DNA from 2 places in the Thauera sp. AutoDN2 genome. Region 1 is predicted to be linked to the other one. Evidence: riboswitches for the same ligand, from Rfam matches in the RefSeq annotation. Region 1 holds a riboswitch; the other holds the start of a gene.
What was found. Region 1 has a riboswitch for cobalamin ahead of ACPT9U_RS09550 (GNAT family N-acetyltransferase). Riboswitches for the same ligand answer to the same signal wherever they lie in the genome.

Region 1 (5,005 bases):
TGCGAGCGCAGGCAGCCGGCGAAGTAGCGGAAGTGGTCGACGGCGAGCGGGATGTCGGCGTTGAGCGTCTCGCGGATCGGCTTGCCGTTGTCGACGGTCTCGGCGTAGGCGAGCAGTTCGAGGTTGGCCTCGAGGCGGTCGGCGATCTTGAGCAGGATGTTCGAGCGCGTGGTGGCGTCGGTCTTGCCCCAGGTCGGGAAGGCCGCGTGTGCGGCATCGAGCGCCAGCTCAATGTCCTCGGCCGTGGAGCGCGCGGCCTGGGTGTACTTCTGGCCGGAAACCGGGGTGACCACATCGAAATACTGCCCCTTGACCGGGGCCACCCATTTGCCACCGATGAAGTTGTCATAACGGCTTTTGAACTGAACCTTGGCGTCGGCCTGGCCGGGCATTGCGTACAGCATGATCTCGTCTCCTCGATTTTCTGGATGCACAGCAAGTCGCTGCATCTCACCTCCAGCAGGAGTCATGCCAGAATGCGAATGCGCCTGGATTCGGGCATTCCAGCCCCACAGCACATCCCATCGGCTGTTCCCATTGGGTGGAATGAACAGGCTGAGTTGCTCCAGATGCTCCATGGAGCAGGCATGCTGGAGCACCCATCCGATGTTTATGCGACATCGCGACCGCGAAGCCGTCTGGCACGCAACAGGCAGGGATCCACTTGAAATCCGAACCGCTCCGTACGTATCGAATGGACAGTAATCTCGAGGCACCCCCTCGTGCCACACACCACAGCCAGGCCGACACGCGCTTCCCGGTTGCGATCATCGGCGCCGGCGCGCTGGGCCTGCACTTTGCTGCGCGGCTGCGCGCCGTCGTGCCGCTCGCCGTGATTGCGCGTAACGCACACCGGGTCGCAAGCCTCCGCACCGGCGTGCAAGTGGGCGAGCAAACACTCGCCCTGGAAGCCTTCGACGCTGCCCACCCCCCTGTCGCCGACTGGGTGATCGTGCTGGTGAAGGCCGCCGACACAGCGGCAGCCGCGGAAGTCGCCTCACGCATGCGCCCCATCGGCGTGCTGTCCTTGCAGAACGGGATCACCGTGGACATGCTGCGCGGGCATTGCCACGCACAACACGTGGATCAGGGCATCACCACCGAGGGCGCGTGGCGCGACGGCAACCGGGTGCAGCCCTCAGGCGCAGGCGAAACCCTGCTGCCGCCCGGGTTCGAGCCGCTCGCGCGGATGCTGGCGGACGCGGGTCTCGAGGCTCGCATCGAGCCGGAAATCACCGCCGCGCGGCTGGCGAAGCTGCTGGTGAACGTCGCCATCAACCCGCTCGCGGCGCTGTTCCGCGTGCCCAACGGCGCCCTGCTCGAGCCGCCGCACCGCGTACTGCTCAACGCCCTGGTGCGCGAGGCACTGCCGGTACTGCGCGCCAACGGCCTCGAGCTCGACGAAGCGGCCGCGCTCGCGCGGGTGCATGGCGTTGCCCGCGCCACCGCCGCCAACCGCGCCAGCATGCTGCAGGACGTCCTCGCCGGCCGCCACACCGAGATCGACGCCATCACCGGCGCCCTGCTATCCATGGCCGAGGCGGCCGGGCTCGAAGTTCCGACGCATCGCGCGGTGCATACCCTGGTGCGTACGATCGAACGCGGCGCGTTTGACAGCGCCGGGGGCCAGGGCTAACCTCCGCCCCTGTTCATGGTTGTCCGCCGTCATCGGCGGACATGAAAAGGGAATCCGGTGCCGCGCCCAGCGCGAACCCCGGAGCTGCCCCCGCAACTGTAATCGGCGAGTCCTGCGCCCTCTCTGCCACTGGAAATCTTCCGGGAAGGCTGGCGCAAGACGACGACCCGTGAGCCAGGAGACCTGCCATGCACATCACCTTCAACAGTTTGGGGCGGGGTGTCCCTGACAAGAGGCATGGCTCACACCATTTCACTTGCTCGCTTTCCTGATGGCACGGCAGCACCGTATGGCATTGCCATGCGCGTGACGCATCACGCCCGTGCGTCGGAGATCCGCCCTGCCCGCACCGGATCTCCGCCATGCCCACCGCCGACCGCCCCGCTGCAACGCTGACACCGCCGACCGATTCCAGAGGCGTCGTTCTGAGGCCGATGTTCCGCTTCGGCCCCGCCGACGCACCCCGCATCCTCGAACACCTACTTGCGCTGGATGCCGATGACCGCCTGCTGCGCTTCAGCCACGGCATCCGCGACGAAGGCATCGCCGCCTACGTCGCCACCCTCGACTTCGCACGCGACCATGTGCATGGGCTGGGCACCGCACAAGGCGACATCGTCGCCCTCGCCCATATCGCGGTGCGCGATGGGGAGGTCGACTTCGGGCTCAGCGTTACCGCAACTCATCGCCAGCACGGACTGGGCCGAGCACTGTTCAACCACGTCATAGCCCTGGCCCGCCTGCACGGCGCAGGCCGGATCGTGTGTCACAGCATCAGCCCGGCGGTACTCCACATGGCTGCCGCCAGCGGCTTCAGTCGGCCTGGCGGCAGCCACACCGCCCCCTTGACGCTGGATCTGCGGGCCGAGTCCCACGCCGGCGACGACGCCCCGCCTTGCCCGGCCCCCAGCGCAGTCAGCCTCGCGGCCGCCTGAAGCTCGCCTTCCCTCAGCAACCCGTTTCATCCGCACTCACCCAGACGAGGACCACCCGTGGACCGACTTCCGACCGAAGCACTTGATAACGCCATGCAACTCGCCGCTTTCCAGATCATCCGCCGCAATGGCGCCGTCGTTGCCTTCGATCCGAACAAGATCGCCGTCGCCATGACCAAGACCTTTCTCGCCGTCGAGGGCCGCCAGGGCGCGGCGAGATCCGCCTCTTCAAGCGCCTGCCCGCCTTCCAGCTGTGGCGCAAGATGCTGACCATGCTGTTCGAGACCGGGCATCCGTGGATCACCTTCAAGGACGCCTGCAACCTGCGCTCGCCGCAGCAGCACGTGGGCGTGGTGCATGGCTCCAACCTGTGCACCGAGATCACGCTCAACACCTCGGCCGACGAGACCGCGGTGTGCAACCTCGGCTCGGTGAACCTGCCCGCCCATCTGGTGCGCGAGCTGAAGGCACTCGGCCTGTGGGACGAGGGGATGGTGGCCGACCTCAAGTACTTCGACGGCTCACTCACCCCGATCGAGGGCATTCACGCCGAACTCAAGGCGCGTTACGCCACCGCAATGGAGAAAACCGGCACCAACACGCCGGCCACCACCAGCGACGACCCGGCGCCCAAGACCTGCTCCATTCTCGACCCCGACTGCGAGGCCTGCCAATGACCGCCTTCTTCGACGACTGGGACACGCCGGTTCGCCCTCGGGCAGCCACTGCTCCAGCCGCTACGCCAGCCTCCCGCCAGGCAGACTCCCCGGCGTCCACGGTGACGCCCACGGCGCCGGCATTCCGCCCCGACGCGGCCCTGTCCGCCACCGATGCCCGGCCGGGCGCGCTGGCACCGGTGCGTGCTGCCGACAAACGCATCGTCAACGGCCAGGGTGACATCAACCAGCTCGCGCCCTTCAAGTACCCCTGGGCGTGGGAGTTCTTCCTCAACGCCAACAAGAACCACTGGACGCCGCTGGAAATCTCCATGGCGCAGGACGTTCACGACTACCACCATCGCCTGACGCCGGCCGAGCGCCATGTGTTCGAGAACGTGCTGTCCTATCTGACCACCTCGGACATCCTCGCCATGCGCAACATCGGCCTGGCGGTGATGGAGAAGATGACCGCGCCCGAGCTGCAGATCTACCAGGCCCGCCAGGTGTATGAGGAAGCCCTGCATACCTGGACATACCAGCACTGCATCGAAAGCCTGGGCCTGGACCAGCAGGAGATCTACAACCGCTACCGCGTCGTGCCCGAGATCCACGGCAAGATCGCGCTCGCCAACCGCCGGCTCGAGCGCGTGATGCGGGCCGACTTCGACCTCACCGACCGCGACAACCTGCACGAATTCGCGCTCTCCTACCTCTTCTTCGCCGCCATCTTCGAGGGCTGCTGGTTCTACAACGGCTTCACCCCCATCTTCGCGCTGCAGCGGCGCGGGCTGATGAAGGGCACGGCCGAGCAGTTGCAGTACATCATGCGCGACGAGGTGCTGCACTGCGCCTTCGGCATCCGCACCGTGCGCACGCTCATCGCCGAGGAAAACCTGCAGCTCGATCCCGCGGCGCTCGCCCGCCTGTGGGAAGAAGCCGAGGCCGCCGAAACCGCCTACGCCGGCTACCTGCTGCGCGAGCCCATCCTTGGCTACTCGGCTGCGCAGCATATGGGCCAGTTCCGCTACATCGCCAACCGCCGCGCCCGCCAGCTCGGGCTGGCCGAGCCCTTCCCCGGCGCGGAGAACGTGCTGCCGTGGCTGGACGAGCAGGCCAACCTTCGCAAGGAGAAGAACTTCTTCGAGACGCGGGTCACGGAGTATCAGACCGGCGGCGCGCTGAGCTGGGAGTGAGCACAGGCGGACGGGGTGGCGCCTGCAGCGCCCCCCGCCACCACCGCGCAGCCTTCGCGCCGAGATCAGCCAGCGATTAGCGGATCCCGCCCATGCACAGGTACTTGATCTCGACGAAGTCGTCGATGCCGTACTTCGAGCCCTCGCGCCCGACGCCGGAGGCCTTGACGCCGCCGAAGGGCGCGACCTCGGTGGAGATGAGGCCTTCGTTGATGCCGACGATGCCGTACTCCAGCCCTTCGGCCACGCGCCACACGCGGGCGATGTCGCGCGCGTAGAAATAGGCGGCGAGACCGAACTCGGTGTCGTTGGCCATGCGGATCGCTTCCTCTTCTGTATGGAAGCGGAACAGCGGCGCCACCGGGCCGAAGATCTCCTCGCGCGCCACGCGCATCGCAGGGGTGACACCGGTGACGATGGTGGGCTCGAAGAAGGTGCCGCCGAGCGCATGGCGCTTGCCACCGCAGGCGATCTGCGCGCCCTTGCCCACCGCGTCGGCGAGTAACTCCTCCACCTTCTCCACCGCATCCTCGTTGATCAGCGGTCCCTGCTGCACCTCGCCCGAGAGCCCCGGGCCTACCT
Region 2 (5,005 bases), on a different contig from region 1:
CGGTGGTGTGCGGGTCGGGCATGTCGAGCTGGCGCATCAGGCGATCGAGCTGGCCGCGCAGCACGGCGAAAAGCTCGCGCCCCATGCCGAGATGCCGGGTGCAGGCGAAGTCGACGCTGGGGTGGCGCGCGCGGGCGCGCTCGAGTGCGGCCGGCAGCTCCATCTTGACGTGGCCGGCGGCGTTGAGGATGAAGGGGATCGAGAGCACGCGGCGGCTTTCGCGCGCGGCGCGGTCGAGGCCCTCGTCGAGCAGCACGTCGGCGTGCTCGATGAAGCAGGTTTCGATGCGCCAGCCGGGATGGCGTTCGCGCCATTGTGCGGCAAAGTGCAGGATCTCCTTGTTGCCCTCGCGATTGCGCGAGCCGTGACCAACGAGGAGGAGCGTGGTGTCGTTCATGCGGATTCTCCGGTGGCGATGCCGGGTTCTGTGGCTGGCCTCGACGCCTTGCGGAAACGGTGGCCGAAGCCCGGGTCGTAGAGCTTCGAGCGCGCGATATCGGGCCACAGGCGGGCGCCGAGTGCGGGGCTGGCGAGAATCATGGCCTGGCTGGCGATCTTCTCGTCCTGGCAGCGGCGCTTGATGTCGGCCAGGGTGCCGCGCACGATCCTCTCCGCGCCCGGCCAGCTCGCCTTGTGCACCACCACGATCGGGGCATCCTCCGGCCAGCCGGCGGCACGCAGCGCGCGCTGCACCTCGTGCAGCAGGGTGATCGACAGGAAGATGCACAGCGTGCTGCGGTGGGCGGCGAGCGCCTCGAGCGCCTCGCCTGCGGGCATCGGGGTACGGCCGGCAACGCGGGTGAGGATGACGGTCTGGGTGACTTCGGGCAGGGTCAGGGTCTCGCCGGCCGCCGCGGCCGCGGCCATCGCCGAGGACACGCCTGGCACCACCTGCCAGGGAATGCCTGCGGCGTCGAGCGGGCGGGTCATCTCGACGAGCGCGCCGTACAGGCCGGGGTCGCCCGTCTGCAGGCGCACCACGGTGCGGTGACGGGCGCAAGCGTCGATCAGCCAGGCGTTCATGGCCTCGAGCGTCATGTCCTTTGAGTCACGGATCGTGCAGCCGGTGGGCGCGTGCTGCGTTGCCGCCTGATCGACCAGCGAGCCCGCGAACAGGATCGCGCCCGCCTGCTCGAGCAGGCGGCGGCCCTTCACCGTGATCAGGTCCGGGTCGCCGGGGCCCGCGCCGACGAACCAGACCGTGCCGGGCAGGCCGGACATCAGCCGCGCGCCGGGATGGCGAAGCAGAGCTGCACCAATGGGCGGTGGGCCTGCGACTGCAGCAGCCGGACCACGGCCACGGTGAATACCGGCTCGATCAGCACCACCGGCAGGTAGGCGGCGGCGAAGGTCATCCACTCCGCGAAGGGCGTGGCGATCTCGCCCATGGCCAGCCAGAAGCCCACCATCAGTGCGACGCCGGCGTAGTAGCCCGCGTCGAGCTTGAGCACCGCGCCGATGCGGGTGGCGGCGCCGGCGGTGAGCTTGCGGCCCAGCGTGGCATGCAGTGCGAGCAGCGGCACGGCGAGTGAAAGGAAATTCACTCCCAGGTGCAGCAGGTCGGCCGGCTCGAAGATCACGCCCTGCAGCAGCAGGCCGAGGCCGAAGCCGAGCAGGGTGGGCACGAAGCCGAGCGTGAGGTAGATCGGCATGGCGCCGATGAAGTGCAGCTCCGACGCGCCCGCGGGCAGGTGAAAGCTCTGCATGAAAACGGAGAAGAACAGCGCCGCGAGCAGCGTGCGCAGGATGAACTGCGGTTTGCGCAGAAGCTGTGGTGCCTGGGCGGCGACGAGTGCGACGGCGGCGAGGTTGGCGGCGGTGATCTTGGTGCCGGAAAGGATGCCCGGTTCGATGTGCATGATGACTCCCCACGAGTGCATGGAACGACGATGGGAACCACGCGGGCGGGGGGCGGCATGCGGACACGGCGCTGCCGGTGAGCGTGCGCACGCGAGCAGAGCGCGAACGCACGCAGGGCACGGCAGTGCCTGGAGACCGCTTGCACAACGAGTCGGCTGGAGCTTCCGGCGCACGCGGGCAGCCGGCGGAAAACCAGTCGGATCAAACCCACACCCCGGGGCTCACATCAACCTGGAACCTCGCACGCCGCCGCTTGCATGGCGGGCGCGATGTTCCGTACTCGATCGGGCCGGTCTTCTGGCTCGCCGTCTTCCTCGTCCGCCGACCTTCCCGAGCGCAAGGCTCAGTGGCATGTTGGCGGATTCGTCAGGCTCACAGCAGCGGGGGCTGCGCCGGAATGGTCGTTCGCGCACAAGGCGGACGACGTCACCGGACTTCCCGTTTCACCCCGTCCTGCGGTTGCAGGCCGGGGCACCCGGATCGAATGCGGGGCGAAGCATAGGCGAAGGCGGCGCGACAACGCAAGCGTCGTGTCGAACTGCGCGTCTCTTGCCCGGCTTCATTCCCTTGTGCTGCGAAAGGTGTGCAGCGTGTGCCGCGTCGGCGGCAAGCCGCAGTCGTTCAGCGCTTATCGCCGCTCGGTTTTGCGGCAAACAGGGCGGCGCGTGGGGGTTGGCGCCTTCCCGCCTCGGGGCGGGGTGAGGGTTTGCGCGCGACGCCCGTATCACGCGGCTCGGTTGCGCGCGCAGTGCGCGCGCCCTCGCCCTCGGCATGACCTTGTGCTGCCGGGCGCGGGGCGGCTTTGCCCGGGCCACGACCGCTTCTGCTGGCGCCGCGTTCGTCGCGCGCGGGCGCACCCTGGGCGCCTCGGCCGGAGCCGGGGCGACCTCCACCGCGGCGCGGCATGGGGGGGCGGGCGTGGTCGGCGTCATGCGCGGCCTCGCCGCCGGCGCTGGGCACGAAGTCCTCGGCCACGGCGCGGTCGATGCGGCGCTTGATCAGGCGCTCGATCGCGGTGAGCAGGTTGGCCTCTTCCCGGTCGACCAGCGAGATTGCATGCCCTGCGGCGCCAGCGCGGCCCGTGCGGCCGATGCGGTGCACGTAGTCCTCGGGCACGTTGGGAAGCTCGAAGTTGACCACCTGTGGCAACTGGTCGATGTCCAGGCCGCGCGCGGCGATGTCGGTGGCGACCAGCACCGGCAGCGAGCCGTCCTTGAACTGCGCGAGCGCGCGGGTGCGAGCAGCCTGACTCTTGTTGCCGTGGATGGCCGCGGACTCGATGCCGTGCTTGGTGAGGTACTCGGCGAGCTTGTTGGCGCCGTGTTTGGTGCGGGTGAATACCAGCGCCTGGAACCACTGCTTTTCCTTGATCAGATGCGCGAGCAGCTCGCGCTTCTGCTTCTGGCCGACCATGTAGACCGCCTGGTCGACGCGCTCTGCCGTCGTGTTGCGCGGCGCCACCTCGACGGTGGCGGGGTCGTGCAGCAGGCCTTGGGTGAGCTGGCGGATCTCGTCGGAGAACGTGGCCGAGAACAGCAGGTTCTGGCGCTTCTTCGGCAGCAGCGCGAGCACCTTGCGAATGTCGCGGATGAAGCCCATGTCGAGCATGCGGTCGGCTTCGTCCAGCACCAGAAACTCGACGCCCGAGAGGTCGAGCGTGCGCTGGCCGACATGGTCGAGCAGGCGCCCCGGGGTGGCGACGAGGATGTCGACACGCTTCTTCAGTGCCGTGATCTGCGGGTTGATGTTGACGCCACCGAACATGACCAGCGAGGTCAGTGGCAGGTGCTTGCCGTAGGTCTTGACCGACTCTTCCACCTGGGCGGCGAGCTCGCGTGTGGGGGTAAGGATCAGGCAGCGCGGGCGACCGGGCGGATGCGGGTGGGTGTGGGTGGCGGCCAGCATGTGCAGCAGCGGCAGCGTGAAGCCGGCGGTCTTGCCGGTGCCGGTCTGCGCCGCAGCGAGCAGGTCGCGGCCGGACAGCACCTCGGGAATGGCCTGTGCCTGGATGGGCGTCGGGTGGGTGTAGCCCGCCTCGCCGATGGCGCGCAGGATGGGTTCGGCCAGCGCGAGGCTGGCGAAAGTCAATTCGGGATTCATTCGATGGTCCGGCGCGAGCCCGCCGCGTTCGAGCGGCACCAATCCGGGCTGCGGGAAGAGATCCGGCTGGCTGCACGCGGAAGGCGCGGGCCGCATGGATCGTTTCAGGAAACGCTGCATCGACTGGTGCACTGCAGCGAGGCGCCACTATAAGCGCTTGGGCGGCGATATGCGAGGCCTTTCGGCGCTCTTTCGCAAGGGTTCGATACCATGCGCATGAATATTGCGCTTTGGTTACAATTCGACCTCCTTCAACGTGTCCGGCAGCCGCCATGAGCGCATTCCTGCCCCGTCCGAGCGTCCTTCGCCTGCGCGAGCGGATGGCCATCCGTCTCGCCCTGGTTTCGCTGTCCGGGATTGCGTTGCTGCTCGGCGCGGTGGGTCTTGCGGCATGGCTCGCGGCGGCAAGCGCAGGCGCTGCGCTGCAGGCGATCGACCATGGACTTCCGCTGCGGACGCTGGCCTGGGTCGCCGTGGGGCTGGTGCTCGCCTGGTTGGCCTCATGGGGGTTGGGGGCGATGCTGCGGCTCGCACCCCGCGCCGAGGGCGTACCGCTTACGCGCCAGTCGGCCGAGGAGCTCTTTCGCCTGGTCGATGAGCTCTCCGAACGCGCTGGCATTCCTCCGCTTCACCATCTGCGCATCACCGAAGACATCAACGCTGCGGTGGTGCAGAGACCGAGCCTTGGGCTCGGTGGCAGGTTGCGAACCGAACTGCAGATCGGGCTTCCACTCGTCCATGGTCTGTCACCGATGCAGTTTGGTGCCGTGCTTGCGCATGAACTGGGCCACATTGCCGCGCAGCGTCTGGGCTGGTGCGGCTGGGGGGCCTTCCTGAGGGCATGGTGGATGCGCATCCTCGATGCGCTCGCGCTGAATCTGCCGGCGAGGCTGCGCTGGCTGGAGTCCCGTATCGATGGTTATTGCCGGCACATGCTCCGGCTCGCGCGTGTGGAGGAGCTCGAGGCCGACAGTGTCGCGGCACGCCTGGTCGGCGCCGAGTTGGTGGGGCAGACGCTGGTGGAGTTGAGCCGAAAGGCCCACTT

Region 2: another riboswitch for cobalamin. It lies ahead of ACPT9U_RS10625 (energy-coupling factor ABC transporter permease); the one in region 1 lies ahead of ACPT9U_RS09550 (GNAT family N-acetyltransferase).

The regions. Positions count from the first base shown of each region.
Region 1 covers NZ_JBNCAR010000013.1:70,022-75,026, forward strand. Annotated here, with positions in the region: gene adh (aldehyde dehydrogenase) at 1-404, opposite strand, end outside; gene ACPT9U_RS09545 (ketopantoate reductase family protein) at 695-1,636, shown strand; cobalamin riboswitch at 1,636-1,841, shown strand; gene ACPT9U_RS09550 (GNAT family N-acetyltransferase) at 1,999-2,571, shown strand; gene ACPT9U_RS09555 (hypothetical protein) at 2,629-2,841, shown strand; gene ACPT9U_RS09560 (hypothetical protein) at 2,835-3,248, shown strand; gene ACPT9U_RS09565 (ribonucleotide-diphosphate reductase subunit beta) at 3,245-4,423, shown strand; gene gabD (NADP-dependent succinate-semialdehyde dehydrogenase) at 4,500-5,005, opposite strand, start outside.
Region 2 covers NZ_JBNCAR010000017.1:11,856-16,860, reverse strand. Annotated here, with positions in the region: gene ACPT9U_RS10635 (sirohydrochlorin chelatase) at 1-397, opposite strand, end outside; gene cobM (precorrin-4 C(11)-methyltransferase) at 394-1,221, opposite strand; gene ACPT9U_RS10625 (energy-coupling factor ABC transporter permease) at 1,221-1,859, opposite strand; cobalamin riboswitch at 2,131-2,355, opposite strand; gene ACPT9U_RS10620 (DEAD/DEAH box helicase) at 2,482-3,960, opposite strand; gene ACPT9U_RS10615 (M48 family metallopeptidase) at 4,233-5,005, shown strand, end outside.